DNA from 3 places in the Exiguobacterium sp. UBA3968 genome. Region 2 is predicted to be linked to each of the others. Evidence: predicted binding sites of a transcription regulator. Region 2 holds the regulator's gene; each other region holds the start of a gene.
What was found. Region 2 encodes Rex, which represses fermentation and respiration genes when NADH is low (regulators of the CRP and FNR family bind a similar motif). Its sites were predicted from a motif close to TTGTGAAATATTTCACAA; they were not measured.
Positions count from the first base shown of each region.

Region 1: cydD (thiol reductant ABC exporter subunit CydD) is a predicted target of Rex. The motif match lies at 5,517-5,534, and genes of this name have one in related genera.
Region 3: B3S86_RS14495 (formate/nitrite transporter family protein) is a predicted target of Rex. The motif match lies at 8,461-8,478, and genes of this name have one in related genera.

Region 1 covers NZ_DGCW01000004.1:249,886-260,875, reverse strand. Annotated here, with positions in the region: gene B3S86_RS01485 (YcjF family protein) at 1-1,049, shown strand, start outside; gene B3S86_RS01480 (peroxiredoxin-like family protein) at 1,090-1,749, shown strand; gene B3S86_RS01475 (glycosyltransferase family 4 protein) at 1,810-2,928, opposite strand; gene ypfJ (KPN_02809 family neutral zinc metallopeptidase) at 3,122-3,964, shown strand; gene B3S86_RS01465 (hypothetical protein) at 4,048-4,215, shown strand; gene B3S86_RS01460 (nuclear transport factor 2 family protein) at 4,488-4,856, opposite strand; gene B3S86_RS01455 (Rrf2 family transcriptional regulator) at 4,879-5,361, opposite strand; gene cydD (thiol reductant ABC exporter subunit CydD) at 5,570-7,300, shown strand; gene cydC (thiol reductant ABC exporter subunit CydC) at 7,297-9,006, shown strand; gene B3S86_RS01440 (cyclase) at 9,131-9,769, shown strand; gene kynB (arylformamidase) at 9,807-10,430, opposite strand; gene kynA (tryptophan 2,3-dioxygenase) at 10,444-10,990, opposite strand, start outside.
Region 2 covers NZ_DGCW01000005.1:2,105,088-2,116,077, forward strand. Annotated here, with positions in the region: gene B3S86_RS12530 (hypothetical protein) at 1-212, opposite strand, end outside; gene B3S86_RS12535 (hypothetical protein) at 179-688, opposite strand; gene B3S86_RS12540 (hypothetical protein) at 702-1,154, opposite strand; gene B3S86_RS12545 (hypothetical protein) at 1,275-1,433, opposite strand; gene B3S86_RS12550 (S8 family serine peptidase) at 1,561-5,307, opposite strand; tRNA gene B3S86_RS12555 (tRNA-Ala) at 5,531-5,606, opposite strand; gene tatC (twin-arginine translocase subunit TatC) at 5,711-6,490, opposite strand; gene B3S86_RS12565 (twin-arginine translocase TatA/TatE family subunit) at 6,498-6,695, opposite strand; gene B3S86_RS12570 (redox-sensing transcriptional repressor Rex) at 6,695-7,354, opposite strand; gene B3S86_RS12575 (ATP-binding cassette domain-containing protein) at 7,522-9,423, shown strand; gene B3S86_RS12580 (hypothetical protein) at 9,423-9,845, shown strand; gene B3S86_RS12585 (flavin reductase family protein) at 9,976-10,569, opposite strand; gene B3S86_RS12590 (DoxX family protein) at 10,589-10,987, opposite strand.
Region 3 covers NZ_DGCW01000008.1:106,016-117,005, forward strand. Annotated here, with positions in the region: gene B3S86_RS14445 (hypothetical protein) at 1-826, shown strand, start outside; gene B3S86_RS14450 (hypothetical protein) at 926-1,189, opposite strand; gene B3S86_RS14455 (GNAT family N-acetyltransferase) at 1,339-2,169, shown strand; gene B3S86_RS14460 (hypothetical protein) at 2,158-3,093, opposite strand; gene B3S86_RS14465 (hypothetical protein) at 3,207-3,566, opposite strand; gene B3S86_RS14470 (GNAT family N-acetyltransferase) at 3,596-4,081, opposite strand; gene B3S86_RS14475 (GNAT family N-acetyltransferase) at 4,096-4,611, opposite strand; gene murB (UDP-N-acetylmuramate dehydrogenase) at 4,857-5,771, shown strand; gene B3S86_RS14485 (aminopeptidase) at 5,827-7,050, opposite strand; gene B3S86_RS14490 (YkvA family protein) at 7,149-7,568, shown strand; gene B3S86_RS14495 (formate/nitrite transporter family protein) at 7,604-8,440, opposite strand; gene B3S86_RS14500 (hypothetical protein) at 8,624-9,226, opposite strand; gene B3S86_RS14505 (YitT family protein) at 9,363-10,229, shown strand; gene B3S86_RS14510 (CHASE3 domain-containing protein) at 10,431-10,990, shown strand, end outside.

The sequences.
Region 1 (10,990 bases), on a different contig from region 2:
AAGGACTTGAGACCAATCAGCAAAAACGGAAACGCAAACTGGAGGAAATCTTTGATCAGTCGTTTGAATCGGAGCGACGGGATTTCAATCAATCGCTGGAGCAGGACGTGACGGTTGCCTTGATCGGAGATGTCAATGCGGGAAAATCTTCGACCTTGAACGCGATTCTTGGTCGTGAAGTCGCAACGGTCGGAGCGCGTCCGGGTGAAACGGTCCGGATTGATCAAGTAAGGCAGCATCCGGAAGATAAAGTCATCTTCGTCGATACACCAGGATTGAATGATGCCAATACACAGAACTCGGAAGCGACGTGGACGTACTATCAAAGTGCCGATGTCATCCTTTATTTTTTAAATGCGGCAGGTACCGTCTTATCTGAGACGGAGACGAAAAACTTCCGTAAGATCTATCAACATAACCAAAATGTCTTGATCGTCGTTACGAAGATGGATGCGACGGATGATGTCGACACGATCGTTCAGCATATTGCAGAAAAACTACCAGGACCCAAAATCATTCCCGTATCAGCACGAGAAGGAACGAACATTGATCGGCTCCGTCGGGAGGTCCTCGACATCTTAAAAAAGTTCGACAAGGATAATGTGTTCGTTCGCCAGATGGATCCAACCGTTCGCGGGAAGATTGCCAACAACTGGATCGTCGGTGCCGGAACAGCCGCAGGTGCGATTGGTGCCGTCCCGTTCCCGGGAGCTGATATCATTCCATTGACTTCAATTCAAATCGGCTTGATGCTCAAGTTATCGAATCTGTACGAACGACAGTTATCCAAGGAGAGTGCGAAGGAGTTGCTTGTCGTGACGATCGTCGGAAACTCCGGAAAAACCGCCTTTCGGCAAATGGCGAAGCTCGTTCCGGGGTATGGTGCCGTCATTGCCGCGGGCGTTGCTTCGACCGCCACCCTTGCACTTGGATATGGAACGAAATATGTCTATGAGAATAAGCTCGAGCTGACACCGGAACAACTGATGGGGTTCGTGAAACGATTCCGGAAGAAGGCAGAAGAGTCGTCAGAAGAGACAAACGAGTAATCTCCCTGTTATTCTATACAGCAATAAAGGGGGAGAACACATGACACGATTACTCGAAGAAATCAAACAGTATCAATCGGAATTCCGACAAAAGGCACCTGCTGAGAAACAACGGTTGATGGCGGAAGCGACAGCTGAGCTGGCTGCTTCTGGTATCGCTAAAGGTCTAGGTGTCGGTGATACGATTCCACACTTTACGTTACCCGATGTATCTGGCAAGTCTGTGGCGATCGAGACATTACTCGAGCAAGGTCCTGTCATCTTAACATTCTACAGGGGTGGCTGGTGTCCATACTGCAATCTCGAACTTCGCGCGTATGAACGGGAAATCGACCGAATTCGTGCTCAGGGAGCGACCGTCGTTGCGATCAGTCCAGAGACACCTGATTTTGCTGAACAGACAGCAAACAAGAATGCGTTAAGTTTCCCTGTCTTAAGTGACGTTGATTTACATGTATCCCGTCAATTTGATCTCGTGTTTGACCTGCCAGCTTATTTGATTGAGATTTACAAAGCATCGGGACTCGATGTAGCGAAGCACAATGGAAATGAGGATTGGCAGTTACCGAAACCGGCGACGTTTATCATTGATACGAATGGTGTGATTCGTTTCGTAGAAGTGCCGTCCGATTATACGAAACGCGTTGATCCAGAACACATCCTCCAAAACCTTGAACAGAATAAAAAGTATGAAGATTGACTTAAACGGTCTGGCTTCTCTCTACTTGTTGGGAGAAGTCAGACCGTTTGAAGTTTCCCTTTATTTTGTATCAAGAAGTACTCGTCTCAGCCATTCTTGAAATTTAAGATCAGTCTGTTGCCAATCCATTGCCCGTGCAAAATGATGAGCGGAGATGCGAATGGCTTCGTACTCCTCTGAATCTCGGAAGCAAGCTCGCATTTCGGCAGCGAGTGCACCAGGTGTTTTGTTTTTAGCCATGTAGCCTGTCATGCCGTACTGAACGGCGTCTCGGACACCAGGAGCATCGTATACGATGGATGGTGTTCCGACCGCCGCCGCTTCAATAATAGAAAAACCTACGCCTTCCCGTATGGAAGGGAAAAGGAGAGCGGTGGCACGACTCATCATGCGGCGCGTTTCTGTTTCAGTGACTGAATCGTAATATGTGATAGCATCCTTCACTTCTTTAGGAAGGGGAAGTGTAAGGTATTGCAAAAGATGAGAGCTGTTACGAATACCAATCAGCCAGAGGCGTGTCTCAGGAAACTCACGTTGGACCATGAGGAATGCCCCAATCGTATCTTGAAGTTCTTTTTCGTTCAGACGGTTGATATATAGAAAGGTTGGAACATGTTCTTTTAACTCCCATTCCTGTTCAGACCACGGGGAAAAGGAAAGTCCTGGCGGCAACATCGTGATATGACTGTTAGTAAAACCAGCACTTTGTAGTTCATCTACAACAGAGGGGCTGACAGTCAAGGCATGACTATCTTTATACCAGCTTAACCGTCGAGTCTCTGTCCATTCGCCAAGCTTTGAAAAAGGAAAAACAAGTGTCGTCGACCAACGCTCACGAATCAATTGATAAAGAAATAAAGTTCGTTTATGACGTGGAACATAAAGTGGTGTGAAGAAATGAAACCCATTCAAATGATCCAGAACTAAATCAATCGTTTTAGCATAAGACCAGTAATAATAAAGTGCATATGGAATAAGAGAAGCTGTCGTACCATAACGGAGGTAAGTGATACCATCTCGATACTCCGTCGGTGATCCGCCCTTGAATGAGACAGACAAATGGGTAACTCGGTAGGTAGTACTGACACGCCGCAACATTTCATGAATAAAAGTTTCAGCTTCTCCGGCTTGTGGATGTCGAGCATCACGCCAAGATAAAAAAAGTAGATGAGGTTTCATGTCGTACCTCCTTTGCGTAGAAAAAATTTGATCCGAAAGATCGGTTCTGCTACTAATCTTCTCTACAGTAGAAGGATATTCCTAGAAAATGCATCAAATCAATAGACTTCTGTTTCATCCATGATGTCCTGAAGCGTTACGTATAAAAGCTTTTGGGTAAAGAACAATAACGAAACGGGTAGGAGGAAAGCGCATGAAATGGAAGGGAAGAGAACGGAGTTCGAACGTCGAGGACCGGCGGGGAATGGGTGGGAAAGGAATCGCCGGTATCGGCGGTGGTGTCGGGATCATCCTGCTGATCGTCATCACTTTGATGGGTGGTAATCCAACTGAACTACTCGGAGACTTAACCGGTGGGGATCAGCAAAATACGACGTATGAGGAAACAGCGCAGGAAAAAGAAGCAGCGGACTTCGTCTCCGTCGTCTTGGCCGATACGGAACGAGTCTGGACGAAAGAATTTAAAGAAGATGGTAAGACCTATAAAAAACCGACACTCGTCTTATATACGGATCAAGTTAGTTCGGCTTGCGGACAAGCAGGGAAGTCCGTCGGTCCCTTTTACTGTCCCGGTGATCAGAAATTATACATTGATTTAAGCTTTTATGATGAACTGCAGACGAAATACGGAGCACCGGGCGATTTTGCGATGGCGTATGTCATTGCGCATGAAGTAGGGCATCATGTCCAGACGTTACTTGGAAAATCGGATGAGATCATGCCACTTCGAAAGCAAATGAGTGAGGAGAAGTTCAATAAATACCTCGTTCGATTCGAGCTACAGGCAGATTATTATGCCGGCGTATGGGCGCATCACGCGCAAGGAGAAAACTTGCTCGAAGAAGGCGATCTTGAAGAAGCGTTGACAGCAGCCAATGCTGTTGGGGACGATACGTTACAAGAGAAAGGACAAGGATATGTCGTACCGGAAAGTTTCACTCACGGCACATCGGCGCAACGAGAGCGTTGGTTCCAAAAAGGCTTTGATAACGGCACGATCGAAGGTGGAGACACATTCAAAGCGAAGAATCTATAAAACGAAGTAAAGACATACCTTTTGAAACATTTTCCAGTCGTTTCCGTAAAGAAGAGATAAGGATTCAAAGGGGAGTGTCGAAGTTGAAGCACATCAGTCTATTTTTGTTGCTGTATACGGCTGTCGTCGTATTGACGTACATCGTGTCACGATTTGCGCCAAACTTGTTGGTCTACATGGTCTATATTGCGATTGCGTCGTTACTCGTCATCACGGGCTATTTATTGAAACGGCTTGTACTGAAACGTTAAATACCAAAAAGGGGCTGACTCACATGTCGTCCTCTACAAAGATAAGGGTGGCAGAATGATGATCTGCCACCCTTATTTCGTAAAAAAAAGAATGACACGTCACACGTCACTCCTACAGGAAAAAGCGCATTATGCGCTGCCAGAGACAAATAAGACCCGCTTTCCTGCTTGAATGAAGCAGGAAAACTGGCTTGTGTCTCGCCTGAGGAAAGGACGTGAAAAGACGCGTCATTCTTTTTTGAGTCAGCCTCTTTCGCTATTTAAAAGCAATCTTATGAACGGAACATCGTCGGATCATCTGGAACGTTCTCCAGGTAAGTGATCCGTCCGTTTTCATTAAGACGTGCGATATCTTTTCCGTCTTGCGTGAAGACGCTACCGTCTGCCCGTTTTCCGCAAACTGCCCAGCGTGTTTCATACGTTCCTGGTGTTGTTTCTTCCCAGCCGGCGTACATGTGCTTAATATCCTGATTCGCCGTGAACACATGACGGACGAATTGTTTCCAGGCGTCGATGCCGTGCTTTGGTTGTCCGTTCAGAACGAACGTGATGTCTGTCGTAAACAAGGAAACGAGATCCTCGAACGCTTGTGCGTCCGTGCGTGACGCGTCGAATAAGTCGAAATAACGATTCAATACCATAGTAAAAACCTCTTTCTGTTCATTAAAGTGTCATCATCCGGTCTGTGATTAACGCATGCAACCGTTCTAAATGTTCCGGTGGACAGGAGGTATCGATTGCTTGACGGATCGAGCCGATTGATTCGCGCTTCAACGTCGATTGCCAAGCATCTTCTGCCTCTGTCATCAGATTCGAGAGCAGACCGATCTCCTGTTCCTGAATCCCCATCAAATCTTCAAAGACACCACTTGACGCGTACAATGTCTGTTTGCCCTCAATGGCTTGATAGACATCGAAGATTTGAATTTCTTCTGCCGGACGTCGCAAGCGAAAGCCCCCTTTGACACCAGGTACGGAATACAACAGATCCGCCTGAACGAGTTTTCGTAAGAGCTTTTGGAAATAGGTCGGTGAAGCACCGAGTTGCTGACTAATGAACTCACCGGACAAAACGGCGCGCTCCGGCAGGAAGGTTAAGAGCAACATCGCATAAACGGATTGCTCGACTCCTGTTTTCATTTGCATAGAAAGACTCCTTTCGTTAAACGTGGATAATGTATATCCATAATAGTTCGATGATGAAAAATTGTCGAATGATATGCTCTCACAAAACCGTCACACCTTTTCGACAGCATCTGCATGGCATCCCCGTTCCGGATTCGGTATACTAAATGTACGATATGTGAAAATATTCACTAAAAGTCGTTCACACTTTGTGAAAGGACGTTTGTATATGAATCCATTAAAAGGAATCGTCCAGATTCCACGTAGTATTCTCATTCAATTCATCATTGCGGCTTTCTTAATGGGGGTCGCGGTCGTCGGTCAGTCATACGGCATCGTGTTGACGGTCGATCGCATTTTCCTAAAAGAACAACCGTTTGAAGCTGTCATTCCGTTACTACTCACCGTTCTCGGTATGTTGTTGCTCCGAGTCGCCGTGACGTATTGGAACGGTCGTCTTGGTACGACGTTATCGGCACACATGAAGCAGGCGCTTCGGGAAGCACTCGTTGCGAAATATACGAGTCGCTCAGTCGAGATGATGCTACAAGGGCAAGCGGGACAGAAGGTCAGTGTCTTGCTCGATGCAGTAGACGAGATGGACAGCTACTATAGTCAATATTTGCCGAAAGTCGTCCAGACGACGATCGTTCCCTTGATGGTCTTGATTGCGGCATTCAGCTATGACTGGATCACGGGTCTTGTCATGATGATCACGGCGCCGTTCATTCCGTTGTTTTACATCATCATCGGCATCATGACGCAAAAGCGGGCCGATGCTCAACTCGAGAAGATGACGGCATTCTCAGGAACGTTCCTCGATACGTTACAAGGACTGACGACGTTGAAGTTATTCGGTCGCGCGAAACGACAGCGTGACGTCATCGAAAAAAGCAGTCTCGATTTCCGAGATGCGACATTAACGGTCTTGAAGCTCGCCTTCTTGTCGTCATTGATGCTTGAGTTCATCTCGATGCTCAGCATGGGAATGATTGCACTTGAAGTTAGTCTGCGTTTGATTCTGTTTCAAAGCATCACCTTTATCCCAGCGTTCTTGATGCTCGTGTTGGCACCAGAATACTATCTTGCCTTAAAAGAGATGGGGGCTGCTTTCCACACGGGACGCGGTAGTGTGGCAGCAGCGAAACAGATCGCAGCCGAATTGACGGCAGACGATCGTCCTGTTGCATTCGGTCAATCGGAACTCACGATGAATCGTCCACCACAAATCGTCTTGGATGAAGTCGGCTTTACGTACCAAGAAGGACGTTTTGCCTTGCAAGATATCGGGCTTACGATTGAGCCGTATCAAAAGGTAGCGTTAATCGGTCGCAGTGGGGCCGGTAAATCGACCGTCTTGCAGTTGATTGCCGGACTCGCGGATCCACAAGAAGGACGGATTCTACTCGACGGAACCGAGCGCGGTCAGGTGGAGGAAACAAGCTGGTTTCGTCAGTTGAGCTACATTTCTCAACATCCGTATCTGTATGCCGGAACACTGGCAGAAAACATCGCGATTGGTGAGCTTCGTCAAGCGACGCCGGAAGAGACTTTCGAAGCGGCGCAGGCGGCAGGGCTCGAGGAGTTGATTGCGACGTTGCCTGAAGGGATCGACACGGTGATCGGAGAAGGTGGACGCGGTCTATCGGGTGGCGAAAAACAGCGTGTTGCGTTAGCACGAGCGTTCTTGAAACGCCCGAACGTCGTCGTCTTTGATGAACCGACGACTGGACTTGATGTCAAAACGGAGCGACTGCTCCAACAAGCGATTGAGCAACTCGGACAATCGGCAACGGTCATCACTGTCGCGCACCGTTTGCATACGATTGAACGATCGGATCAAATCGTCGTTCTCGACGGCGGACGAATCGTCGATCGTGGCACCCATGATGAATTGCTTGGTCGCGATTCGGAATATGCGCGGATGCGTAGCGTCCAGAGAGGGGAGGAAACACGATGAAGGAATTATTAGGAGTCTTTCGGTTGATGGTGCATCAAAAACGCGATATCGCCTGGTCGATCTTCTTCGGTGTCCTCGCCGGTGTGACAGCGGTCGGTTTATTCGCAGCAAGTGGTTACCTGATTTCAAAGGCAGCCTTGTTGCCACCGATCCAGACACTCGCCGTCTTGATCGCCCTGCAAAAAGTGTCGAGTCTGACGCGCGCCGTCAGTCGGTATGCGGAACGTTACTATTCGCACCGGGCGACGTTTACGATTCTTAGTGACATCCGAACGTCATTTTACCGTCGTCTCGAGCCGCTTGCGCCAGGGATTTTTGGTAAGTACCGCAGTGGTGACTTACTTGCGCGGATCGTCGGGGATGTCGAGAGTCTACAAAATACGTTCTTACGTGTCCTCTATCCACCGATCGTGTTACTGCTCGTTTTCTTCTGTACGATTTTTTTCGTCAGTTTCTTCTCATGGACGATTGCCGGGATTCTGTTGCTTGGTTTAATTCTGACCGGTTTCTTGATTCCGGGATGGTTCGCGTATCGTGAACAACGCTTCGCCCGTTCAGTCCGTGTTCGACGTGGTGACTTGTCGACAGAAGTGACAGAGTTATTCCAAGGCTATCGTGATTTGAAGATTTACCAACAGCTCGATCAAAAGGAACAGGACTTGAATGCCGTCGCGAAACGGTATGTCGAGGAAGAGAAACGTAATGGTTTACACGCTGTCTCGAACCTGGCCTTAAATACGATGGTGACGTTGATCATCTCTTGGCTTGTCCTCGGTGTGGGTGCCTATCTCGTCGCAAGCGGACAACTCGAGGGAGTTTTCCTCGCTTTACTCGTCATGACATCGCTGACCGTCTTTGAAAATGCGGCACCGATGGCGATCTTACCCGGCTTTTTTGAAGATAGCCGCCATGCTGCGAAACGACTCGATGAAGTCGTGACTGAGCAAGAGGAGCCGACGTACGCTCCGTTCGTCCTCGATCAGGCACCATCCTTTGAAACGAATGCGCTGACGTTTACGTTTCCTGATGCACCCCGTCCAGTCTTACGTGACGTCACTGTCTCGATTCCGGCTGGTAAGAAGACGGCGATCGTCGGAGCGAGTGGTTCCGGGAAATCAACGTTACTTCAATTGATGTTACGGATGTATCCGACGGACGGATTAACGATTGCTGGACAGGACAGTCAGACGGTTGATCCGGAAGGACTCTGGCAGCACGCGAATGTCGTCCTGCAACAAAATCACTACTTTTATGGAACACTTCGTGATAATCTACTTCTCGCAAACGAAGCAACGACGGACGAAGCGATGCGACAAGCACTCGATGATGTCGGATTAACGACATTCGAGTTGAGTGATCGTGTGTTTGAAAAAGGAGAGAACTTATCCGGAGGAGAAAAACAGCGGCTAGCGATTGCCCGCGTGCTCTTGCGAGAAGCATCGCTTTACTTGCTTGACGAACCGACGTCATCCGTTGATGCTTTGACGGAACAGATGATTCTCAAGCGACTGTTTGCGCGAGCAACGGATGCGACACTTGTCCTCGTCAGCCACCGCTTAGCAGGTCTTGAAGCGATGGATCAAATCATCGTCATGGATCAGGGTCACGTCATCGAAGTCGGAACGTATGCCGAATTGATGACACGACAAGGGGCGTTTTATGAGTTAAAACAAGTCGAGCAGTCGGTGTTTGCTCCGATTGGATAAAAAGTATGAAAGGCAATGAATCAAGTAAGGTTCATTGCCTTTTTTATTTAGCTTGGAAGAACTGAAAAGACATGACAGTCCACCTCTGAAATGGTAAAGTCTAGAAAAAACGTGGAGGGGTTTCATGGATATCAAACAATCATCCATCGTCGTCGATCAGACGACCGTTTCATATGATCATTTTCAAATGGGATCCAAACAGGTCTGCTTCTTGATTTCGGGAGCATCGTACGTATACGACCATCCATACTTTTACTACAGTCGAATGGCATTACTCGCGCGAGGCATCGATGTCATCTGCATTCACTATGTGACAGAAGATCTATTTTCAATGTCAGACGCTGAATCAAATGCCTGCATGACGCGCCGGGTTGACGCTGTCGTCTCGGAAGTGCTGGCAAAGCATCCATACGAAAACGTTCAGTTTATCGCAAAATCGTTAGGCACGATTCCACTTGCCGCGTTACTTGCTAAGCCGAGTCTACAGACAGCGCGCTTCGTTTTCTTAACACCCGTCCTAAATGAAGTGGTTGAACAAATCGCCACATCGACGCAAGCTGGACTGATCGTCATTGGCACGGCCGATAAGTTTTATGATGAGGCAGCACTTGAAACGTGTCGGACATCACAATTAATGATCGATGTTATCGAAGGAGCGAATCATTCACTAGACCAAGGATTTGAGGTCGATTCGTCACTTGCAGTTCTCGGACATGTCATTCGTCAGATCGAAGCCAGTTTATTCGAACCACTACATCAGTAAAAAATCCGTCCAGCAGAGAGGCTGCTGGACGGATTTTTTAGTATGGACGAAGTAAGGCGCGAACGGGACTACCATCGCCGTCGACGAGCGGGAGCGGGACGGCATTCAAGTGGTAATCACCAGGCGTGATCGCATCGAGGACGAGTCCTTCGAGGATATGGATTCCATGCTGTGCCAGTGCGTGATGGGCTGCCATTTCCTTGCTATCAATCGCATCGACGCTTGGTAAGTCAAGACCAATCAGCGAAATCCCGAGTTCTCCGAGACGTTCAGCAAGACTTGGTGTCAACACAGGAATCGTCTCTGGGAAAGTCGATTTGTCGATCCAACCATCCGTTTTGATGATCAAGCGCTGGACGTCATTTAGCTCAAAGCCATCTAAATCAGCGGCTGTGATTTCTGTACGACCTGGTAAGTAAATGACACGCGCATGTCCGATATAGAGGTCTGGATCCAGGTCGATGATTTTTTGTCCAGCATCATCAAAATGAAACGGCGCGTCGACATGGGTACCGGTATGCAGACTCATCGTAACTTTGCCGACGTTAACGGAACCGGTGTCTGCCTTATTCCATGTCAATGTGGCTTCAAACGGTGTATCCCCCGGCCACGTCGTGACGTGACGATCAAGTGGTTGTGAAACATCAATCCATCGTGTCATCGTTTCATCCTCCTCATAATGTCGTGCGGACCGACCACAGTTCCGGGAAGAACCGGTGGTCGAGCACACGCCGTAGATAACTGACACCAGACGAACCGCCCGTTCCTGGCTTTTGTCCGATGATCCGTTCGACGGTACTCATATGGTTAAAGCGCCACATCTGTTGCTGGCTCCCGATATCCAGTAGTTTTTCACCGAGTTCATACAGATCCCAGTACCGCTCGACATCACGATAGACGCTTGCCCAAGCGGCCTCGACACTTGCATTCGGCGTCCAGTCTTCCGTGACATCACGCTCAAGGACGGACGCGTCGATCGGTAGCCCATGGCGCGCCATCGCCCGGATCGTTTCATCGTAGATGCTTGGTGTCTTCAAGTCTTCGAGCATCATCGGATAGAGGGTTTCATCATGTGCATAAACTTTTAGCATCTGCTCATTCTTGAAACCGAGCGCGAATTCGATTTGCCGGTTTTGATACGATTGGAAACCGGATGAGTGACCAAGTGCGTCACGGAATTCCAGATATTCGGCAGGGGTCAAGGTCGACAAAACATTCCAC
Region 2 (10,990 bases):
GACTTCATGAGCCGTAGACGGACAATTTCTCGAGAGACTGCTGTCGCGCAAAGACAAAAGAGCATGATCTGAAGAAAGACGGATGTAATTGTCGGCATAAACCAAGCAGGTACCGCAAAAATCAATCCAGGGACCAAAAAGAAATAGGCGACGGAACGCACAGGACGTACCAATAGGTTCAGACGTGCTTGTCGCTCGAATAGGTGTTCCATTGCGATGTTCCTTTCTGTCTGACGAAGCGGGCTACCTCAACGTCACTGATATAATCGGGATCGCGCGCTCCGTCACGTCGGATGATCCATTCGCTGATGAAATAAAGTGGTGTTAAAATCGCAAAAATTGCTAGAAGCATCTGCCAGAACGGTCTCTCGATCGTCTGGGTGATGACGACCGTCAAGACGGCGTACAGCAGGACGTGACTACCAATGCGGAGTAAAAATTGGCGACGGACCTGCGCTTTTGAGATGTAGCCGTCTAAAATTTTTCGTTTTTTTAGTTGGTAGCGAAAATCGGAGGCGAGAAAAACGGCTGGAATCGTCAAAATCAGCATCGGGAGATCCGTCCATTCAATTAAGATACCGACTGTTATGAATAGAAACATGTTCCAATACCAGCGTGTACCGAGCCATTCGACGTCCCGGTACGCGAGGGCAAGTTTTTGTAGGCGTTCTTCACGAGCCGTTTGCATAGTACCTTCTCCTTTAGCGAGCTTGATGAATTTCTTTTTCCGTCACATACGTTGGATCGATCTTTCGTGAGACGAACTCTAGCGTTTTTCGACAAATCCAGTAGAACGGGATGACGACGATGACGAGTCCGATCAAGAAGGACATGTGCGGGCGATCGGCTGCCCAGACAATCAAACCGGCAAGCGCTCCGTATTGTAAGATCCCGATCAAGACATGCACCTGATAGAGCCGTTTTGCTGATGCCTTTGATGAATATTTCGCGACAAGCGCGAACCGCTTGCGTTGTACGAGCATGTCATAGCCAAAATACAATAATGGGACGATCATCGCATAAACTGGCATCTCAAGTGTGTTACTGAGTGCTAAGAATGCCGCAAGCATGACCCACATGCCGGTCTTTGTCTTTTGGTGCATCTCTTCGTATAACGTCGCTAATGCTTCCGTTTGTGTATGTACGTGTTCCATGATCTCCCACCTCTCTATACTGTCATATACTTACATTTTACTGTATCGGTTTCACCTGTAGTGCGATTTTTCAAAAAAAAGATGTCTTGTCGCTTCGGACAAGACATCTTTCATTAGAGACTATGCACTGACCTGGATGATCAGATAGATGACACTATAAGCAACGATCGCGAGCGGTATCAACGCGACACCGATTAGCCAGCCATTTTTGTCACGGATACCGAGATATAAGACGAGACACCCCACGATGAAGGCGATTAATGTCGTAAACGGATTCATGGTCGTTCCCCCTCTAATTGTTTCTGCTCTTAAATTTCCCCCTCCACTCGTCTCATAAACCCTTCAAGGCGCTTCGACACACAACGAAAAGCCAGACGGATTTCCGCCTGGCTTATTCATTGTTAACTTATTTTTTCGTGATGACGACTGTTTTCGTAACGACGTGTCCACCCAGATCCTTCAGTTTCAAGTTGTACGTGTTTTTTCCTTTTTTGAGCGTCACTTTTTTCGTGATCGTCTTTTTGAAGGCTTTCATGACGTACGGTTCTTTGAACGTCCGGCGGTATTCCGCGCTACCATTGAAGTCGAAGCGTAATTCGCTGTAGTTATCGCGAAGTACGATCTTCATCTCAGCTGTTTTTGTTTTACTTGAGACGGTTTTTGGTGCTGTGACGCGAATCGTTGGTAATTCTGTGTCGATGATGACTTGACGGTTGAACGCCACACGATTCCCTTTTCCATCGTATGCTTCGACCTTGAATGACTTGACGCCATCCGTCGTGTACGTCACGTCATGGCTGAACGCATAGTTTTGTTGGGCAGCATCAAAACGTAGTTTAACGGCTTTGCCGTTGATCTTAAACGATTTGATACCTGACTCATCAGAGACATGACCCGCAGTGTTGATGACTTTTGATGTTGCAAGACCAAGAGCGACCGGTGTATCGATTTGAACATTTGGTACGGCTTTATCAACGCCTGTCGTGTTGACGTCTTTTTTCACACTGTTTCCAGCATAGTCTTTGACGACGAAGGCAATCTTCGCGCGCTCCGGCAGATCCGTCAACGTGTACGCTTTTTCTGTTGCGGCAAGTGGTTGCTTTAAGACACTTTTGCCATTGACGAGGATATCGTATGACGCAACTCCTGTTCCTTGGTCGCCTGCTGTCCATGAAAGTGTTGATTTCGCAGCATCCCATTTCACAGTAGCTGCTGGCTTTTTCGTATCGACATAGACTGGGAAGAGATTCGTCTGCCATTTTGCGTTCGGATAATCGATCACCGATTTGACTTTGTAGTAGTAAAGACCATCTTTGACCGGTTTCCCGTTGATCGTTCCGTCCCAAGCAGCGCTTGTGACTGGTGTGTAGCCGTCCTCTGAACCGCTATCATAGTAGTTCTTGACGACGTCCGTTTGCATATCAAGCTTCTGAAGTGTTGTTTTATTCCGGTCAAGAATCGAATACTCGACTTTTTTCGCATTGCGAAGGAATGAGATGATCGGGAAAGCTTCATCTGCGCTACCGTCGTTGTTCGGTGAGAACGAGACTTTGTTCGCGACAACTTTTCCAGCGGCATTCGTACCAAGGAATTCGAAATCATCCTTCACTTCAGTCGCTAGACCTGTCAATCCGTAGAACGTGTTGTTTTTATCGTACAATGGTGCATCTAAAATCGGAGCTTGATCCCATTTTCCTTTGAATCCAACATAAGGAACTGTCAGTTCTGGATTTTTGCTCTTCGTATCGATCAGACCGACGAATCCTTCGACGAAGTAGCCGTTTTTAAAGACTTGTTCAAGCGGAAGCTCGTTCGCCCAGTCAGTCGTGTTCTTCAAATCGACGGACACGCTGACTTTCGTTGAGCTCTTCGGATTAATCGAGACTGAACTCGCTTTCTTCGAGCCGACTGCAAATGAGATCGGGTATGTGCCTGTGTTGGCATCTACCGTACCGATCGTTCCTTTTTTGAAGATTCCATTTGCTTCAAGGAAGTTCGATCCTTTTGCACCGAGATCTGATTGAACCGTTCCCGCTAGCTTATACGTCACTTTTTCATTGCTGTAGTTTTTTAAATCAAGCGTGAATGTGAACTTCTCGCCGACTTCCTTCAAGGATGCCTTGCCTTCACCTGACTTTGTCTCTGTGATGACGACTGGTGTCTTCATCGCAGCACGAAGATCCATCAGTCCAGCTCCCTCACGACGTGGGGAGTAGAAGTTGCCTGTTTTCAATTGTGCGTTGTATTTTCCTTGATCGAGTTGCGGACGCGATGTATTCATCAAGATGTTTTTGGCGAGTTTAACGCGTGTTGCACCAGTGACTTTGAAGTCCTTCGCAATCCGTTGCATGACGAGTGCTGTTCCACCAGCGACGTGTGGTGCTGCCATCGATGTACCGCTCATGACGCCATACTCGTTATCATTAAGCGTCGAATAGATTTTCCCACCTGGTGCCGTGATTTCCGGCTTGAAGTCGAGGCTTGGCGTGACACCCCATGACGTGAAGTCAGACATTTGTCCTGCGACCGGGTTATCGGTTGAGACCGCTTTTCCGTCAAATGTCACTGCGATTGCCTTGCCTTCTTTTGCTTTTGCTTCGAGATCATTCCCGTCCGCGATGCTAAGCGTCACGAGTGGAATCGTCGGATTGTTGAGCGCCATGCTGACGTAATCCCCATGATCGACTTTACCACGGACGATGACACCTGCTGCGCCTTGCTTCTCAGCTTCTGCTTGAATCATGCTGTAGTTAAAATCACCTGTCCGCACGACGAAGACGACTTTCCCTTTGACGTCTTTACCTTCATAGTTCGAAGCTTGACCGTCACCGACATACACGACATCCTTCTTCTCTTTATCGAAGACGGCAATCGGATTCGGCGAATCTTGTTTTTGGTATGCCAAATAACCGGCATCCTGACCGTCAATCGTCAGCGCCATGCCTTCAAGCGTCAATTTCGTATTTTCGAGTGACGCGACTTGGAGCGCCTGGCTCGTCAATCCTGGTGCACCAACGACACCGATATCCGGGTTTGCTGTATATGGATTACCCGCACCATGACCTGCAAACGCCGAGTTACCAGCAGAGATCGCACACAAGATACCGTTGTTCATCGCGTTGACGATCGCGCGTTGCTCCGGATCATCTGCGTTGACGAACGATGCCGTCGAACCCAGGCTCATGTTGATGACGTCCGCTCCAAGTGCGATGGCATCATCGATTGCTTTGATGTAGATATCACTAAATGTCGATGGCATCCCTGGATCGTTACCGAAGACCTTCATCGCAAGGAGCTGTGTTTCTGGAGCGACCCCTTTAATGCCGCCGTTCGCTTCATCCCCGTTTGCTCCGACCGTACCTGCGACGTGCATCCCGTGCATCGATGCCCCCGCACCTAAGTCACGGATTTCGCTGTCGTGATCGGCATAGTTATAGCCGTACGGTACTTTTTCCGTGAAGTACTTTCCTTTTAAGCCTTTTGTTTCTTTCGCACTCTCGACCTTCGAAGAGGTTAAATCCACCTTTGTCTCTGGACTCAAGACCATGTCCTTGTGCGATGGATCAATCCCCGTATCGATGACCGCGACGACGGTTCCTTCCCCTTTGAAGCCATAGTCCTGCCACGTTTCCTTCGCATTGACCATGTCCTTGCTGTACAGCATGTCTGGCTTGGCACCTTTATCGACGGTTGGGCGCGCATATTCGTGCGCGATATGTACACTTTTGACTCCTTCGAGTTGTTTGATATCTTCGATGTCACCGAACTTCACTTCACCACTGAATCCGTTGATGACGGTTGTGAAGCTTTCTTTATATGTAACAGGAATCGCCTTTTTAGCGATAGCTGACTTGACTGATTTTTGGACGCTGACGAGTCGATCCTTGATCGATTCCTTTTCGGCATTACTCAATGTGCTATACCGCTTGTTTTGAGATTGGGCGATTTGAATCGCCGGTTTTTGTTCCATCTCGATGACGACTCGGACTTTATCCGATTGTTTGTAGTTCTTTTCTTGCCCCGATTTCTTCAGTGAGAGCGCCTGCGGTTTTTGACCCGTCGCTTTGTCTTGCGAGGACAGTGCACCTTGCGCACTGACTAGATTGGAAGACGTCATTAAGACGGCTGCCATAAGTGCAATCTTCTTCTTCATGCGTTCGTTTCCCCTTTTCTGTAAAACCATAGTAGTAATACTAATAAAACAGTTTAAAGAAAATTCTGTATTTTTAGTTTAATGAAGTTAATGGAAATAAACAATTTATATTTGTCTATTTTTTTAATTTATTTCTTTTTGGTGACATTTTATATTTGGAAGGAATTTAACTGGGAACATAAAAAAAACTCCTCGAGCACTCGAGGAGTTGAACGTATGCACTTGGTGGAGACTATCGGGATCGAACCGACGACCTTTTGGCTGCCAGCCAAACGCTCTCCCAGCTGAGCTAAGCCCCCATGAATTATCTTTAGTATACGCATCGCTAACTGCTTTATCAATATAAACATAACGCTTTCATAAAAAAGAATTCCTCCCGAAATTGCTGGAAGGAATTCACGATTCATTTATTCAATTCACGCATCAAATCCGCCTGTCGTTCAAGCTCTGCCTGTTGCTCGAGGATCAAGACCTTTTTATACGTCCGCGCAGAAATCAAGATACTGATTTCATAGAGAACGAACAACGGCACTGAGATCATCAAGTGTGACGTCACGTCCGGCGGTGCGATCAATGCCGCAACGACGAACAGCGCGAAATACGCATATTTCCGATTCTTTCGCATGAAATATGGCGTCACAAGACCAAGACGTGTCAGGAACATCGTCACGACCGGCAATTGGAAGAGAAGACCAAACGGCATCGTCAACCGGATCAAGAAACTGAAGTAGTTTTCGACCCCGATGACTTGCTCGATCCCCAATTCTTTCCCGAGATCCGTTGAGACTTCGAGCAAGAAAGGAAGCAACCAGAAATACGAGAAGGCTACACCAGCCAAAAATAGAAAGAAGATGACTGGAATATATGTCAGTGTTGCTTTTTGTTCCTTTTCATAAAGCCCTGGTCGGACGAATGCCCACAGTTGATACATCCAGAACGGTGACGCTAAAATCAGCGCGATGATGAACGCAAGATTCAAATACAACATTAAAGGATCGGCGACGTTGAAGGCATTTAATCCGATACCGAGCTCTTTTAAGTCCGCTTGCAGAAAACGGACGAGCGGTCGGACGAGCGGAAATGCGACAGCGAACAGGACGACGACGATGAGGAGCGACCAGACAATCCGCTTACGCAGTTCGTCTAGGTGCGACGTCATGCTTTGTTCTTGATCAACCGTCATGATTCAATCACTTCTCTTTCGGTTCGTCCTTTTTATCGTCGTCCATGATGCCGTTCGTGGCATTCTTGAACTCTTTCAATGTTTGACCGGCAGCACGACCGAATTCCGGTAACTTCTTCGGTCCGAAGATGATCAACGCGACGACAGCGATTAATCCGATACTCGCAGGTCCGATACCTAGCGTGAGCGGGATAAGGTTTTCCATTATGATTTCACTCCTTCAGCTGATTGCGAATAATGCTTCATGAAATAAACTAACGACTGCAACTCGATCGATAAATCGATGTGATGAACCCGAACGCTCGCTGGCACGTTCAACCGTGCAGGCGTGAAGTTCAGAATGCCTGTCACACCATACTCGACTAACTCATCCGCTACTGACTGTGCGAACTGGGATGGAACCGTCAAGATGGCGACATCGACCTGATTCGCTTCGATTTGTTCTTTCATGTCCGAAACATGATAGATTGGAACGTCATGCGTCGTTGTTCCGACCTTCTCTTCGTCCGCATCAAACGCAACGACTATCCGAGTACTATTATTCTTTAAAAAGTTATAATTTGCAAACGCTGTTCCGAGATGACCGACCCCGATCAAGGCGACATTCGTCACCTCATCTTGATTCAAGGTTTTCCGGAAAAACGTTAAGAGATGTTGAACGTTATATCCATACCCCTTCTTCCCTAGTGCCCCAAAGTAGGAAAAGTCGCGACGAATCGTTGCTGAATCAACCTTCACCGCCTCGCTTAACTCAGCAGAAGAGACGCGGAGCTTACCTGAATTGTATAAACTTTGGATGAAACGATAATATAGCGGCAACCGTTTTGCTGTCGCTTGTGGAATTTTTGTGTCTGGTCCATTCATCCTGCAGTTCCCCCTTCGGCCACATCCATCGTGGCACCCAAATCTTTGCAAAAAGCTTTCTACTCTCCTTGATTGTAAACCACTTCACATAGAGTCACAAATAATATATTCCGCAGGACCTCGCGCTTTTGTTCGTGATAGACTAAAAGGTGGAAGGATGGATGGAAATGATACTCTTACAAGTCAACCAACTCTCGAAATCATTCGGCGTCGAGCCGATTTTAGAAAATATCAAACTAGAAGTACAGGAGCGCGACCGAATTGCGCTCGTCGGTCGAAATGGTGCCGGTAAATCAACCTTGCTCAAAATCATCGCTGGTGAACTCAGTCATGACTCGGGCGATATCATGAAAGGTAAAGATGTCAAAATCGGCTATCTCGCGCAAGACAGTGGTCTCGAATCGAATGAGACGATCTGGAACGAGATGCTGACCGTCTTTGAACATCTGCAAGAACAAGAACGGACACTGCGCCGGATGGAAATCGAGATGGGCATGGAGCACATTTTGAACGACCCGGTCGCGTACGATCGTCTCTTGAAGACGTATGATCAAGCGCAACACGACTTCTCAGAAGCCGGTGGTTATCAGTTCGAAGCGAATATCCGCTCCGTCCTGCACGGCATGCGCTTTTATCCGGATGATTACTCGCGCCGGATTCAGACATTGTCCGGGGGTCAACGGACACGGCTCGCCTTAGCGAAGATGCTCCTGCAAGCACCAGAGCTTCTCATTCTCGATGAGCCGACAAACCACCTGGATATCGATACGCTTGCTTGGCTTGAAAGTTACCTCGGTGGTTATCGTGGTGCCGTTCTGATCGTCTCGCACGATCGGTACTTCCTCGATCAAGTCGTCAATGTCGTCTATGAGCTCTCTCGTAATGTCTGTCGTAAGTTCACGGGGAACTATACGAAGTACCTCGAGCAAAAAGCGGCATTGTACGATCAAGAAATGAAACAGTTCGAACAGCAGCAAGAAGAAATCGCAAAGATGCAGGACTTCATTCAACGAAACATCGCTCGGGCGACGACGACAAAGCGTGCTCAAAGCGTTCGAAAACGGCTCGAGAAGGTCGACCGGCTCGATCGACCAGATGGAGATGAACGCAGTACGGTCCTGTCCTTCCCAATCGAAAAACAGAGCGGGAATGACGTTCTTCAAGTCAATCAATTGGCAATCGGTTACGAAGAAGCTGTCTCAAAAGACATCACGTTCCGCTTGCAACGCGGTGAATCACTGGCACTCGTCGGACCGAACGGAATCGGGAAGTCGACGCTCTTAAAAGTCCTCGTCGGTCGTTTACGTCCTCTCTTCGGTGATTTCCGTTTCGGCACCGGCGTCTCGATCGGGTATTACGATCAAGAGCAAGCGGAACTCAATGACCGGAACCGTGTCATCGATGAGATTTGGAACGAATGGCCACTGATGCGCGAACAAGAAGTCCGTTCTGTGCTCGGACAATTCCTGTTCAGCGGCGACGATGTCTTCAAAATCGTTCATGAATTGTCTGGTGGCGAACGCGGACGTCTCGCGCTCGCAAAACTGAAACTCCGGAAGACTAACGTCCTCATCCTTGACGAGCCAACGAACCACTTGGATCTTGATTCGAAGATGGTCCTTGAGAACGCTCTCGTCGACTATGAAGGTACGCTACTCTTCGTCTCCCATGACCGGTACTTCATCGATCGGATCGCGACACGCGTCATCGAGATGAGTGAAGCTGGTGTGACAGAATACCTCGGCGATTATTCGTACTACACAGAGAAGAAGGCCGAACAAGAAGAAATCGCTCGCCTTGAAGCCGAAGAGGCAAAAGCGGTAAAAGTCACGGCATCGAAGACGATCGACAAAGAAGCACAGAAAGAAGAAAAAAAACGCCGTCAGCAAATCGAACAACTCGAACAAGATATTGAACGGCTCGAACAGCGTTCAGCGGAAATCGAACAGTTGCTTTGCGAACCGGAAGTCTTTAATGATATTCCAAAAGCGACAGCGTTATCTGCGGAACGGGACCAGATCGATGTCGATCTACTCGAATTGATGGAACGATGGGAGAACCAACACTGATGCGAACGAAAAGCTTTTTCATCAACCTGATTCAAGGACTGTTATCCGGTATTCTTTATTTCGTTCCGATGTATGCGGACTACGTGTCGACCTTCATCCGCCCGGATGCCTTTAATGCTGCGCTTCCTTTGTTCCTTCTGATTTCTTGCATGATCGGACTTGTCATCCAGACATGGAGCGGTCTTTTCGTCAGTCTACTCTCTGGACTATGCTGTACGCTCCTGACGACACAACTGTTCGTCGAACTCACTGACCCGTTGATCCTATCGTATTACGGTAGTGTCTCACCGCTCACCGCTTTCTTGATCAGCTGTGTCGGGGTTTGGGCGCTGGCAATCATTTTTTATTTGCTCGATGGTTATCAGTATAGTAAACGTCACGGACTCGAAGGTTCTTCGAACGAAATCGATTCACAACCTTGAAGTCCGATCGATGAACTAGATACGCGATATGAAAAAAGGAGTGGAGATTCCGGTAGCTAGACCGGTCTCTCCACTCCTTTTTATTTGAATCAAAACGAATCGTACGATGAATCAAGCATTCACACTTCTATCATTTTGTCGGTCGGGCAATCGTAAACGTCTTCCCGATCGTCGCATAATCATTTCCCGCTAAACGAGCGACAGCCTTCAATCCTGCCGCATCGATCCGGAACGACTCTACGAGTTCATCCGCGACGTGATAGCGCAGTACTTCCCCGATCAAAAGATCGGCACCTTCTAGCTCGACATGCTGCGTCAAGCGCATCTCGAACCGGATTTTCGCTTCCGCGATTCCGGGCACGTCGATTGCGTCGCTATCGACGAGCGTTAAATCCGTCCGTTCGAGTTCACTTTCACCGTAAGCGAGTGGCGCAGCCGTCTCATTGACAGCGTCGACGATTTCTTCGCTGACGATATGGATGACATAGCTTTGTTTTGCTAGGATATTACGTGCCGTATCCTTTTGTCCCTGATCCGTCCGTTGTACGGCAATCACCAGTTGTGGCGGACTACTTGATGCGACCGTAAAGAAGGAAAAGGGGGCGGCGTTGACCGTCCCGTCTTCCCCTAGCGTCGTCACGAAGGCAATCGGACGCGGAATGATGCTTCCGATCAGTAATTTATAATTGTCTTTTGCGCTAAGCGTTGATGCCTCGAACTTCATGAATGACCCACCTTTTTCCTCACCCGATGAGTGCAGCGAGTGAATAGTCTCCAGCACCGATCATCGCCACTCCAAGGGCGATAACGATCAATGCCATGTTGTATTCGTACCCGTTCTGCGTCACCCAGTAACCATTCGCACCGTGTACTTTAACGATCGCGACAAGCATCGAACCGATGATGAGGATTGCAGCGATCCAGAGGAATACCCCGCCTGCAAACAATAATCCACCGATTAATTCAGCAAGACCCGCTGTAATTGCGAGTGCCTTCCCTGGCTTCATGCCGATTGATTCGAACCAACCGCCTGTTCCAGCGATGCCGTGTCCACCAAACCAACCAAATAATTTTTGTGTACCGTGTGCAGCAAATGTTAAACCGATGATTAAACGAATGATTAAAAGTCCTGTATCCATCATTTC
Region 3 (10,990 bases), on a different contig from region 2:
TCCGAGACAAGTCATCGAAGAGAAAGAGTTTGACGCCATGTTGACACAGTTCGTGAAGTATAAGGATTTGCAAAAAGAACAGGAACAACCGACCGTCGAACAAACCATCGCACAGACAGATCGGTTCATCCAATTGGCATACGACTTACAGTACCTTGAGCCAAACCCAATCGTACCGCTTCGCGAACAAAAGAATTGGTATATTACCGCAAAACGTTTGCTGAAGCATTTACGCCATTATGCACATCGCAAAAATGGAACCCAGATTGCCTTTGAGGAGTTTTTCTTTCTTCTTTCGTCAGCTGCCGGAGAAGAACCTTTATTTTTAAGTAACGATCCTTTTCGACTATTAAAAGTCTCACAAGTCGATTTTTTTCAAGAATTAGTCGGTTATTATAAAAATGATAGTCATGGCATCGACTGGATGGAACGCGCGCTCTATACTGCCTTGAAAGTTCCAATGGACGTTGATACCGAACGCAGTGATCTTTTACTTGCCGTACTTGCCCACTGTGAGACAGCAGAACACCAAGAAGCCTATATCAATTGCTTGAACGTGCATGCAAAAAAACTACAGTCACATGTCCGAATCGATGCAGATGCTTTATCCACTTATCAAGAAATTCGCTTTGCAGAGTTGCATGCCCTGATTTCCCTACGAGCCTTAGAACGAGCGGAGACAATGCTGTTCACAGAATATATTCCTTACTTTTCGCATCGTTCGACTCCTTTTCGTTATTATCTCGACCTCCTCGAGCGCGCTGGACTAGAACAAGAGCATGATCGTATAGAGCGCGTCGGACGTAAAAAACGTATTCATTTTTAAGGATCCTTCTCTTCCTAACCACTCATACTATACAAAAAAGCAAGTGACGGACAGCGTCACTTGCTTTTTTGTATTCTCGTGGCTCAGAGCAGATTCATCTCAATCAGAAGCATTAACGATTCCAAGTCCAACCGTTGCCAGTAAAGCAATACAGGCAAATAAAAATGCCATATCGTTTGGTGAATCGAATCCTTCATAAATTGGTTCTTTTCGATCAACGATGATATGGTCTTCCGTTCCATAATTACCATACGTCGTCGAACTACTCACGCCCGGTTCATCGTAATCACGTGCTTCTACTGTCAATGTATCCGCACTGATTAGAAATCCTGATAACCCAATGATGATCCAAAAATACTTCATGATATTTTTGCCTCGATTCTTTCTTATCTTCAGGAATCCATCTACTTTTTATTTGAAACAAAAGATATAAATACCTTTTATTTCCTGTAAAATAAAAGTGAGATGCAACCATCTTCACTTTCTTAAAGGAGGAATTTAATTTGCCTATCGTGTATTACGGTCAATTGTCTCATGTTCAAAGACGATACGTCCATCAACTTCTACATTCTCATCAACAGCCGTATGATGTTTCATTTTTTCAGCCTCTTGAAGAGTGTCAATGGATTTACCTCGAGTCTGATCAGATCCAGGCGACACTTGGCTATCATGTCGTACATGATGTCGTTCGTTTAACGAACGGAGCTTTTCATGATATTCAAGCCTTCCGTCGTCTCGCCATTTCATTACACACACATGCCCTTCGGCAAGGGTGTCGACAAATTCACGTACAAGTTTCTCCACCACATGACCTTTCTGTAACCTCGATTTGGAAAGAGCTTGGCTACAGTTTATATGCCGAACAATTTCGTTTGATCGGATTATCAGACGGACAACCTGCCACATTGCGTTTGAAAGCTGTTCATGAACGCAATCAAGATACGTATCTGGCTCTTCGTAACGATGCCCTCAAAGGATCCACCCACTTCTTCCCTCACAGTGTTGCTGATTTAGAAAAGTTAATCAGACGAAAAGCTGTTCCTTATTTAGTCTATGATAAGCAATTGGTCGTTGGTACACTCTTATTTCAAAAACTCGGTCCGAACATTCGTCTTCTTGAAATCACCTGTCTACCTGGGCTGAGACGTCAAGGCTACGGAAGTCGCATACTCCATACGTTTCAGGAAAAACTACGACGTTCGAACATTCAAACGTTTGAAGTCTTTTTTCTTTCAACACAGCAAGACGTATTACGACTATATCGTCCCACGATGTTTTGCGATATCCAGTTAACCTCTTATTGGCATACATTTAGTACAGATCATCCCCCGTTAATCGTTTAACCGATCGACGACCTCTCTGTATTCAGGTAACACATACTCCGCATCCATTTTTCTAAAATCAACGTGCCCCACGTCACGAAGCACCAGACCCATCCCGAATAACTGTTCGATGTAGACGTCTCCCATTGTCATAGCAAGTCCAGGATGATGGTTATGGAAAGCAAGCAAGGCATCCTTACAGATTTCAGATGCAACAGGCTCTTGCATCACACGTTTTAATAAAGATGGAAAGAGCGTCGTTTGTCGTCCAATCAACGCATAGAATGGAAAGTAATGTTTCGCATAAACGAACGTCGGAAGATAGGCATTTGCCTCAATTGTTTTGAACAACAACGGTGAAGTCGGGCGCTGTAATCGTTCTGCTAGCCCAACGGTCGCTTTGCATTCGCTCAGCTGATCCAGCACTCGAATCGTCAATTCTTCTTCGATATCAAGTAATAAGACGAGATCAAGCAGATTTAATTCATGCGTCTCCATGAATTGATCACTGCGTTGAAGATGCATTGTGTAGGTAACGTCCAATTTTGTAGCGACAAGTGTCCATAGCTCTGGATGACGCGCCGCATAAAGACCTACAGGAAAGTGAAGCGGCTGCCGGACGATGGAGCGATGACCCTCAAGTGTGTAGACTTGATTGACGTCAAGACCGTGCGCTAATAGCATCTCGAGTAACTGCTGACGATTTTGACACGCGACAAGCGTTTGGAACAGACGATCGATTTCGCTGAACGGTTGTTTCATCTCCAGTGCTAGTTCTAAATGAGCAGGTGAATCCTGCTCTAGCGATCGTTTAATGAATTGTAAGGCACGTTGTTCCGCATCGTTCAGTTGAGCAACGTGCGTCCGAAACATCTCAACGTCAAGTTCCCGAAAGGCTTGCAACGCCGGAGCAATTGATTGATTTTTCGTAAAGGGTTTCCACATAATTCCCTCGACCTCCTCATTCCAGTATCTCTTCGTAGTGTACGCAATATCCGATCGTCTTAAAAGCAAAAAATGGAGGATCTTCCGTTGTTTCCGGAAGATCCTCCATTTTTTTATTTTTCCCCGACTTTTAGATGAGCATTTCGAAAGACGTCATCGTGCTTCCCTGTCTTTTCAACACTTGTTCCGACAGATCCATAATATTCGATTTCATCCTTTGGTTGGATGAATTCGTATGTGATGGCAGGCTCGCCACGAAGGCGGACGTGTATGATTTGCCGATGCTGTAAAGAAAAGGAGGCATGCACTTCAAGAAAGGAGGAAGCCGATAAATCATGTTGTCGCTCTAAAATCGTCATCAATTCTTGCTCAGAATCACGGTAATTCCCTTGCAATTGAGCATACGAAATACCGACTCCTAAAGAGAGGATACCGATTAAACTAAGCGCGCAAATGACCAGCACTTTCTTCATGACTGATCCACCTCCGAGAAAAGTTCATTCTACTTATTCATCGGTTTATCCTTCGACGACGTGAAGTCTTTTTTAGAATCCTTTGCGTAAAACTGCATATCTACATGTGGAATATCATCCTCTAAATAAGGTTCGGATACAGTTTCGAAACCAAATGACCCGTAAAACCCTTCTAAGTGCGCTTGCGCTTGTAAGTAGATCGTAGCTTTTTCCTGCAAATAATCCATCGCTTTCTCCATCATTTGTTTTGCCAATCCAACTGATCGGTGAGTACGATGAACGGCAACCCGGCCAATCGCTAATCCTTTTGTCGGATGGTTGTATATCCGAAGACATCCAACGATTTGACCGCTTTCGTTACGTACGATCAGGTGTGTGGCTTGTTGATCTTGATCATCTAGTTCCGGATATGCACACTCCTGCTCAACGACGAAAATATCCATTCGTAATTTCAACAATGCATATAACGTATCGGGTGTCATGTGATGAAAAGACTCAAATGCGAATGCGTACATAAAAACTCTCCTCTTTAGTTACGACAAAGTCGTGATAATTGTCCAGCATATATCGTGACCGGAATGTCTTTAAAAATCGTATCTTTTTCCCAGTTCAGACCGTTTGCGCGAGCGACATTTTGAGAAGAACGATTATCGGGATGAATGATCGAGATGATTCGATCATGCCCTCGATTAAACGCTTCCATCATTAGACGTTTCGCTGCTTCACGACCATAACCGACTTTCCAGTGCTTCGGTTCGAGCCAATAACCGACTTCTAATTCTTCTTTTCCATCCACTTCCTGCATCAATAATCCAGCGAAACCGATTGGTTCATTCGTTTCTTTTTTGAATAACAGCAAAAAACCAGTTTGTCGTTCATCCGAGTATCGTTCCAATTGTCGATCGAACCATTCTCGTGCCTCATCTTCACTCAGAGCAACGCCACCATTGATATAGCGCATGACTTGCTCATTTTGAACAAGTGACTTGTAAAAGCTGAAATCCGCTTCTTCGAATGGTCGCATCCATAATCGTTCACTTTCCATCCTCATCGCCTCCTTCTATATGTTTCTTTTCCCGAGTTCTTTTCCCTTCATTCCTCTTCCCTATTATTCTACCTGTGCGATGTTTTTCATTACTAATCGATGACATTCACTCCCTAGTGCTTGCAATTCCCGGCATAAGTCGGTATTTTGGGAACAGTATGTTGAACAACGACTGCACAATTAATGTTAAAATATATTTTGAGCGCATAAGCGCTGGATAGGAATTTATGAAAAGGACTGAGACCATGATGACTGAACAAGTAATGACAGGGCTATATGAAGGCATTTCAAAAGAATCTGTACTGATCAATGAACCTTTAAAATATCATACGTATACAAAAATGGGAGGAATCGCTGATCTCTTCATCATCCCAACGTCTTATGAAGAAACGGCTTTTGTCGTAAGATATGCTTACGAACGAGGCATCCCTTTGACATTGCTCGGGAACGGATCGAATCTCGTCGTACGTGATGGCGGTATTCGCGGTATCGTTCTTTCGTTTGAAAAGTTAACCGACATTTCGGTCGAAGGACATGAACTCGTCGCTCAAAGTGGCGCAGCAATCATCGAGGCGTCTCGTGTTGCGTATGCGCATCAACTGAGTGGTCTTGAATTCGCTTGCGGGATTCCGGGAACGATTGGTGGCGCGTTGATCATGAATGCAGGCGCCTACGGTGGAGAAGTCAAAGATTGCCTTCATAGCGCCACTGTTTTGACACGACAAGGGGATCTGTTGAACATTTCGCATGATGAACTCGAACTGGGATACCGGACGAGTTGTTTCTCAAAGAAAGAATACATCATTCTCGAAGGACGATTTGCTTTGACGGAGGGTGATCCAGCATTGATCAAGGAAGTCATGGATGATCTAACGCATAAACGAGAAACAAAGCAGCCTCTCGAATATCCTTCTTGTGGTAGTGTCTTCAAACGTCCAGAAGGCTATTTTGCGGGTAAATTGATTCAAGATAGTGAACTCCAAGGAACACGCATCGGTGGTGCTGAAGTATCAAAGAAACACGCCGGTTTTATCGTCAACGTCGAAAACGCATCAGCATCTGACTACATTGCACTCATTCGCCATGTACAAGAAACCGTCCAAGAAAAATTCGGTATTTTACTTGAGACAGAAGTAAAAATCATTGGGGAAGAAGCATGATAATAATCTAATTAGAAAAGGTGAGCCCAGTATTCGGACTCACCTTTTTATTCGTTTAGATCGACCAGTTTCCGTCACGCATGACTGATTCACGCGTCCCGTCCGCAAGTTCTCCCTCAATTGATAGATCCGCGGATCCAATCATGAAGTCGACATGCGTCATCGAGTCGTTCGCACCTTGTGCTTCTAGTTCTTCCGCTGAAAGACTGGGACCATTTTCAAGACACGTCGAGTACGCACGACCAATTGCTAAGTGGCACGAAGCATTCTCATCAAACAACGTATTGTAGAATAAAATACCTGAATCAGAAATCGGAGAACGATGTGGTACGAGCGCGACTTCTCCGAGATACCGGGCACCTTCATCGAGTGAAATTAAATCATCCAATGCTTCTTGCCCCTGTTTCGCTTCCGCTTTGACGATTTTTCCGTCCTCGAACCAAAGAGTAAATTCATCAATCAAGTTACCACTGTAGCTGAGTGGTTTCGTACTCGAGACATGACCGTTAACACCTGTCTTCTTCGGTAATGTGAACACTTCTTCAGTCGGCAGATTCGCGATAAAATCAACACCATCTGCATTCGGACCACCGCCACCTAACCAAACGTGACGTTCTGGTAATTCAATTGATAACTCTGTTCCTGGCGCTTTATAATGCAATGTTTTGTATTTCTTCTCTGTCAGGAATTTCGCTTTTGAACGCAGATTATGATCATGATCCGCCCATGCAGCAACCGGATCCGCTTGATCAGCACGTGTTGCCTTCAAAATAGCTGCCCACAGTTCCTCAATCGGTTCTTCTGCATCAGGGAATACTTTCTTCGCCCAGCTTTCAGAAGGTGCTGCTACGACACACCAGCTGACATTGTCACTCATGACGAACTTTCGCCAATTGGCGAGAGCAATACCAGCTGCTTTATTCGCACGCGCGATTCGACTTGAATCAACACCATTTAATAAATCTGGATCTTCGCTGACGACCGATAAGAATGCTGTTTTTTCTTCTGCAAGCTGATCGTAACGTGCTTTTAACCAATCCGGGAATGTATCAAACGAGTCTTCTGGTGCATCAAAATAACGGATTTTCGTCATCTCATCATCTGACCATTGTACATATACTTGCGTAGCACCTACTTCATATGCTACACGTGTGATTTCGCGAACAAGTGGTAAGTTCTCGATTCCCGCTCGCACCTCAAGTTGTTGTCCTGGCTGTAGATTGATCCCGGTACGCACTGCTAAAGACGCGTACTGTTGTAATTCTGCTTGTGTCGGCATTATGTAATCCCCTTTCTTGTATCTTTATTTTCACGAAATAGTTGCAATTTTGCAAGAAATAAGGCGAAACTAGAAAGAGAAGAGAAGGAGGCATCATCATGGAATTCACACCCGGAGATTTTAAATCAGCTTATACGTATTTTCACCGACAGGCACTCGATCTCGTCGGTGATGAAAAAGCACAACAAGAATTGTTGATTCGAGCAGAAATCGGACTCGCACATCTGACACAAGATATCGCGTCTACGGAAAGTTCTGATATCGAACGCGAGGCAGAACTCGTCCTTTATTTCCAATTAAAACAACTACTCGAAATGCTTCGTGCCCTCTATCAGAAAAAATTCGAGATGCATGCGGAGCAAGAACAATTATTGCTAACGGCAGTTCTGTACTTTACGTCTCCTGTTGACGCCTTACCGGACGATAACGTCCTCGGACTCTTTGATGACGCACAAATCGTCGAGACGATTTACGAAGAACTCGCCGCAGATGTTGATCGCTTTCAACATATGGAATGAATGAAAAAGCAGCTGTCGCGACAGCTGCTTTTTCATTATGCATTTTGTTTAGAAGCGATATGAACCGGTGCCGTAGATTGACGTGATTCATCTATTTCTAGTTTTTCTTTATTCAACCACGTATAAATCATTCCCATGAAGACTGCTCCACCGATGATATTCCCAGCTAAAGCCGGTAAAAGATTGTGCATGGCTCCTGCAAACGTAATCGTATCCGGATGTGGCACGATTAATGCGATAGAGAACAATGCCATATTTGCGATGACATGATCAAATCCTGATGCGAAGAAGACTGCGACAAGTACCATCATCATCATGATTTGCGCTAACTCATTCTTCATGTTCTTCGGAATGAAAATTGCTAAACAGACCATCCAGTTACAGAAGATTGCCCGAGTAAAGATTTCCCACGTCGAATGATGAATTTTTGTTTCCGATACAGCAAACAACCAATTGTTCATTCCAAGTTCCTGTAAGATACCTGTTTGAGAGAAGAGTAGTGCGAATGCTAATCCTCCAAGACCATTTCCGATCAGACAAATCAACCAGACTTTCATCGTATCCATCTTCGTTGTATAGCCGCGCATCGTTGCCGTCGTGAAATACATCGTATTCCCTGTAAACAGTTCTGCACCGCCATAAACGATCAAGACGAGTGCCACTCCGAACGTCAATCCACCGACAAGTGTCGCGACAGGTGATTCTGCCATATACAGCCCATTAATTGCTTTTAAGGTAAAAATGATTGCAAATCCAATGAATATTCCCGCTAACATGGCACGAACTAAGTATTCGAGAGGACGCAGTTGTAGCATACGTGTCGACTTGATTGCTTTATTCCGTAATCCTTCTAATGCTTCTACCTCGTTCATTGTAGAAACCTCTCTTTCTTTTGTTCAACACTTCACAATGTTTATTCATTTATTATGATACTTCCATCTTAAGAGATGTTCAAGTCTTGAATCGACCTGTTTTATCGTTTTCATAAAAGAACGAGATGTAAACGATATCATTGTGTCGAGATTGTGAAAAATGCCTTTTCTTGCTTTATACAATTAATTAGTTTGAATCGAAAATCCTGATGCGAAACGCTCGAAAAAGGTTTGTCGTCTGGAGGCATCAAGCACATATCCATCGATGACGACACGATTAAAACGTCCAGACGATGACGTAGCGCGTTCGATGTCAGATGGTGTATAGATGTCGAACGCGCTACGATCTATCTTAAAATCAGCTTTCGAATAGGGATCGGTATAGTGAATTTCAAGATTGGTCAAGTCAGGAATCGTCGAAAATAAAACGAGCGTATGATGCATAAGTACTTTTGATAAGCGAGCGTTCAAGAAATCCTGATTCATTTGTAATGTACCAGTATCGGTCCCGATCCAAGCACGCCGTTCTTTGCCTGTGACGTCATAAGCGAGCCGTAACGACTCTCCTTCGACATCTACCTGTTTTAATTCTGATGAAAACGGGAGTTGTTCAGCTAATTGGCGAACAGCTACCGTATTCATCATGGAAGCACCGACTTGTCTCGCTACGAGATCACCATCATGCCAAATAGATTGTTGGTTTTCTTCGTCTGGTTGTTGAAAAAGACGAATCCCCACCAATACGCCTAAACAAATACAGCCTATAATCAAGAATGTTTTCTTCATTTTCATCACCTTCCTAAAAAAACTTACCCTTTTTCATCTTTTTTCATAAGAAGGGTTGAAATTTTATGCATATGGGCGTACTCTTGCAGGCAGATACTCACAGAAGGAGGAGCATGAGGTCACTCATCATAATGCCATGACTACAACACACCCACAGAAAAAGAGAGTTGAAAAAATCAGTTTTTTAATCATAGGTACGTTGCTGTATTCCCTGTACATCAGCTTACTACTATCTCCAAATGATATCGGATCAGGTGGTATCATGGGGATCACGCTTGTCATTCAAGAGCTTTTCCACACTCCAATCGGATTAACCCAATTGCTCTTAAACATTCCCCTTTTCCTTTTAGGTTTCCGTTTCTTACGAAAGCGATTCATGTTCTTATCTGGCATCATTGTCGTTGCCTCTTCTTTTTTAATCGACTGGATTCCGACTCAGATCGTTCCCGAGTCGTTGAATGATCCGCTTGTTGCCTCCATCTTTGCCGGTCTAGTCTCTGGTCTTGCAATGGCATTGATTTTCTTTGGTGGCGCATCGACTGGTGGACTCGATATTCTTGGAAAGTTTTTCTTTGCTCGTTTTCATAATTGGCCACTTCCTCGCATATTTCTGATGCAAGATCTTGTCATCTATATCTTGGTATGGTGGGTCTTCGATTTGAAACACGTTATGTATGCTCTTATCATGAGCTTCGTTCGCGCCAAAGCTCTTCAAACGGTTTACAGTTTTTATTCCGCTTCTAAGCAATGTATCATTATTTGCGAAAAGGCGGATGAAATAAATGAAGTCATCACAAAAGAACTTGGTCGTGGTGTGACGATCCTTGATGCACGGGGAGGATACTCCAACCGAACGAAGAAAATGGTCTATGTCGTCGTTCAAAATAATGAAATCGTCCGTTTGCAAGAAATCGTTTCTTCTGTCGAACCTAACGCGTTCGTTACGTTCTCAGAAATCCATACTGTTTTTGGGAATTATAAGGAACATTCGTATTCGTTTTAAACTCAAGCGCAGCCTAGCTGTGCTTTTTCTATTTCGTTTACTTTAAAACAGCTTCTCGTATTGCACCAGCTTTCCTGCTTTTTTATTAGGAATACTGATTTTTTTACTTTCTTCTCCCTATTCAAAAAATGGACAGGCTTCACTTTTTTTGCGATAGTAGTTAAGCTTATGACATGTCTATTTATTTAAAGGAATGATTGCATGCACTCACTTTGGCGTCAGCGTATTCTGCTGATCCTTTTGATCAGTTTATTCGCTTCTATCCCAATCATTTACGCCCTATCCGGTTATCGGACGATTGCAACGATAACAGAGCAAATGAAGGATCATGACATACCGTTAATCAATCAAGTGGACCAGTTGGTTGAACATAACCGAGATCGTGCCAATGCGGTGCGTGGTCTTTTATTGTATGAAGATAGTCGTTATCTCGAACAGTATTACTTTTCTACTTCTAAAATTCATGATTTACGAAACAGTCTAAATCAATCGTCGACCACGCCAGGAGCAATCAAGGATTTACTACGTCGCAATAATGTCTGGGAGTCCGAGATTGAACGAGTATTCGTCGTCTATGAGCGTCAGAGTCCAACGGCAGCAAAGCGCCTTGCCAAACAAACGACGCAAACGACACAAACGATTCTCGAGGACTTATCTCGTGTGAAAGATGATTTGTATAAGACACTTCAAGCAAAATTACAACAATCAGATACTTTAGTCGCTACATATAAATGGATGTGTCTCAGTCTCTCTATTCTGTC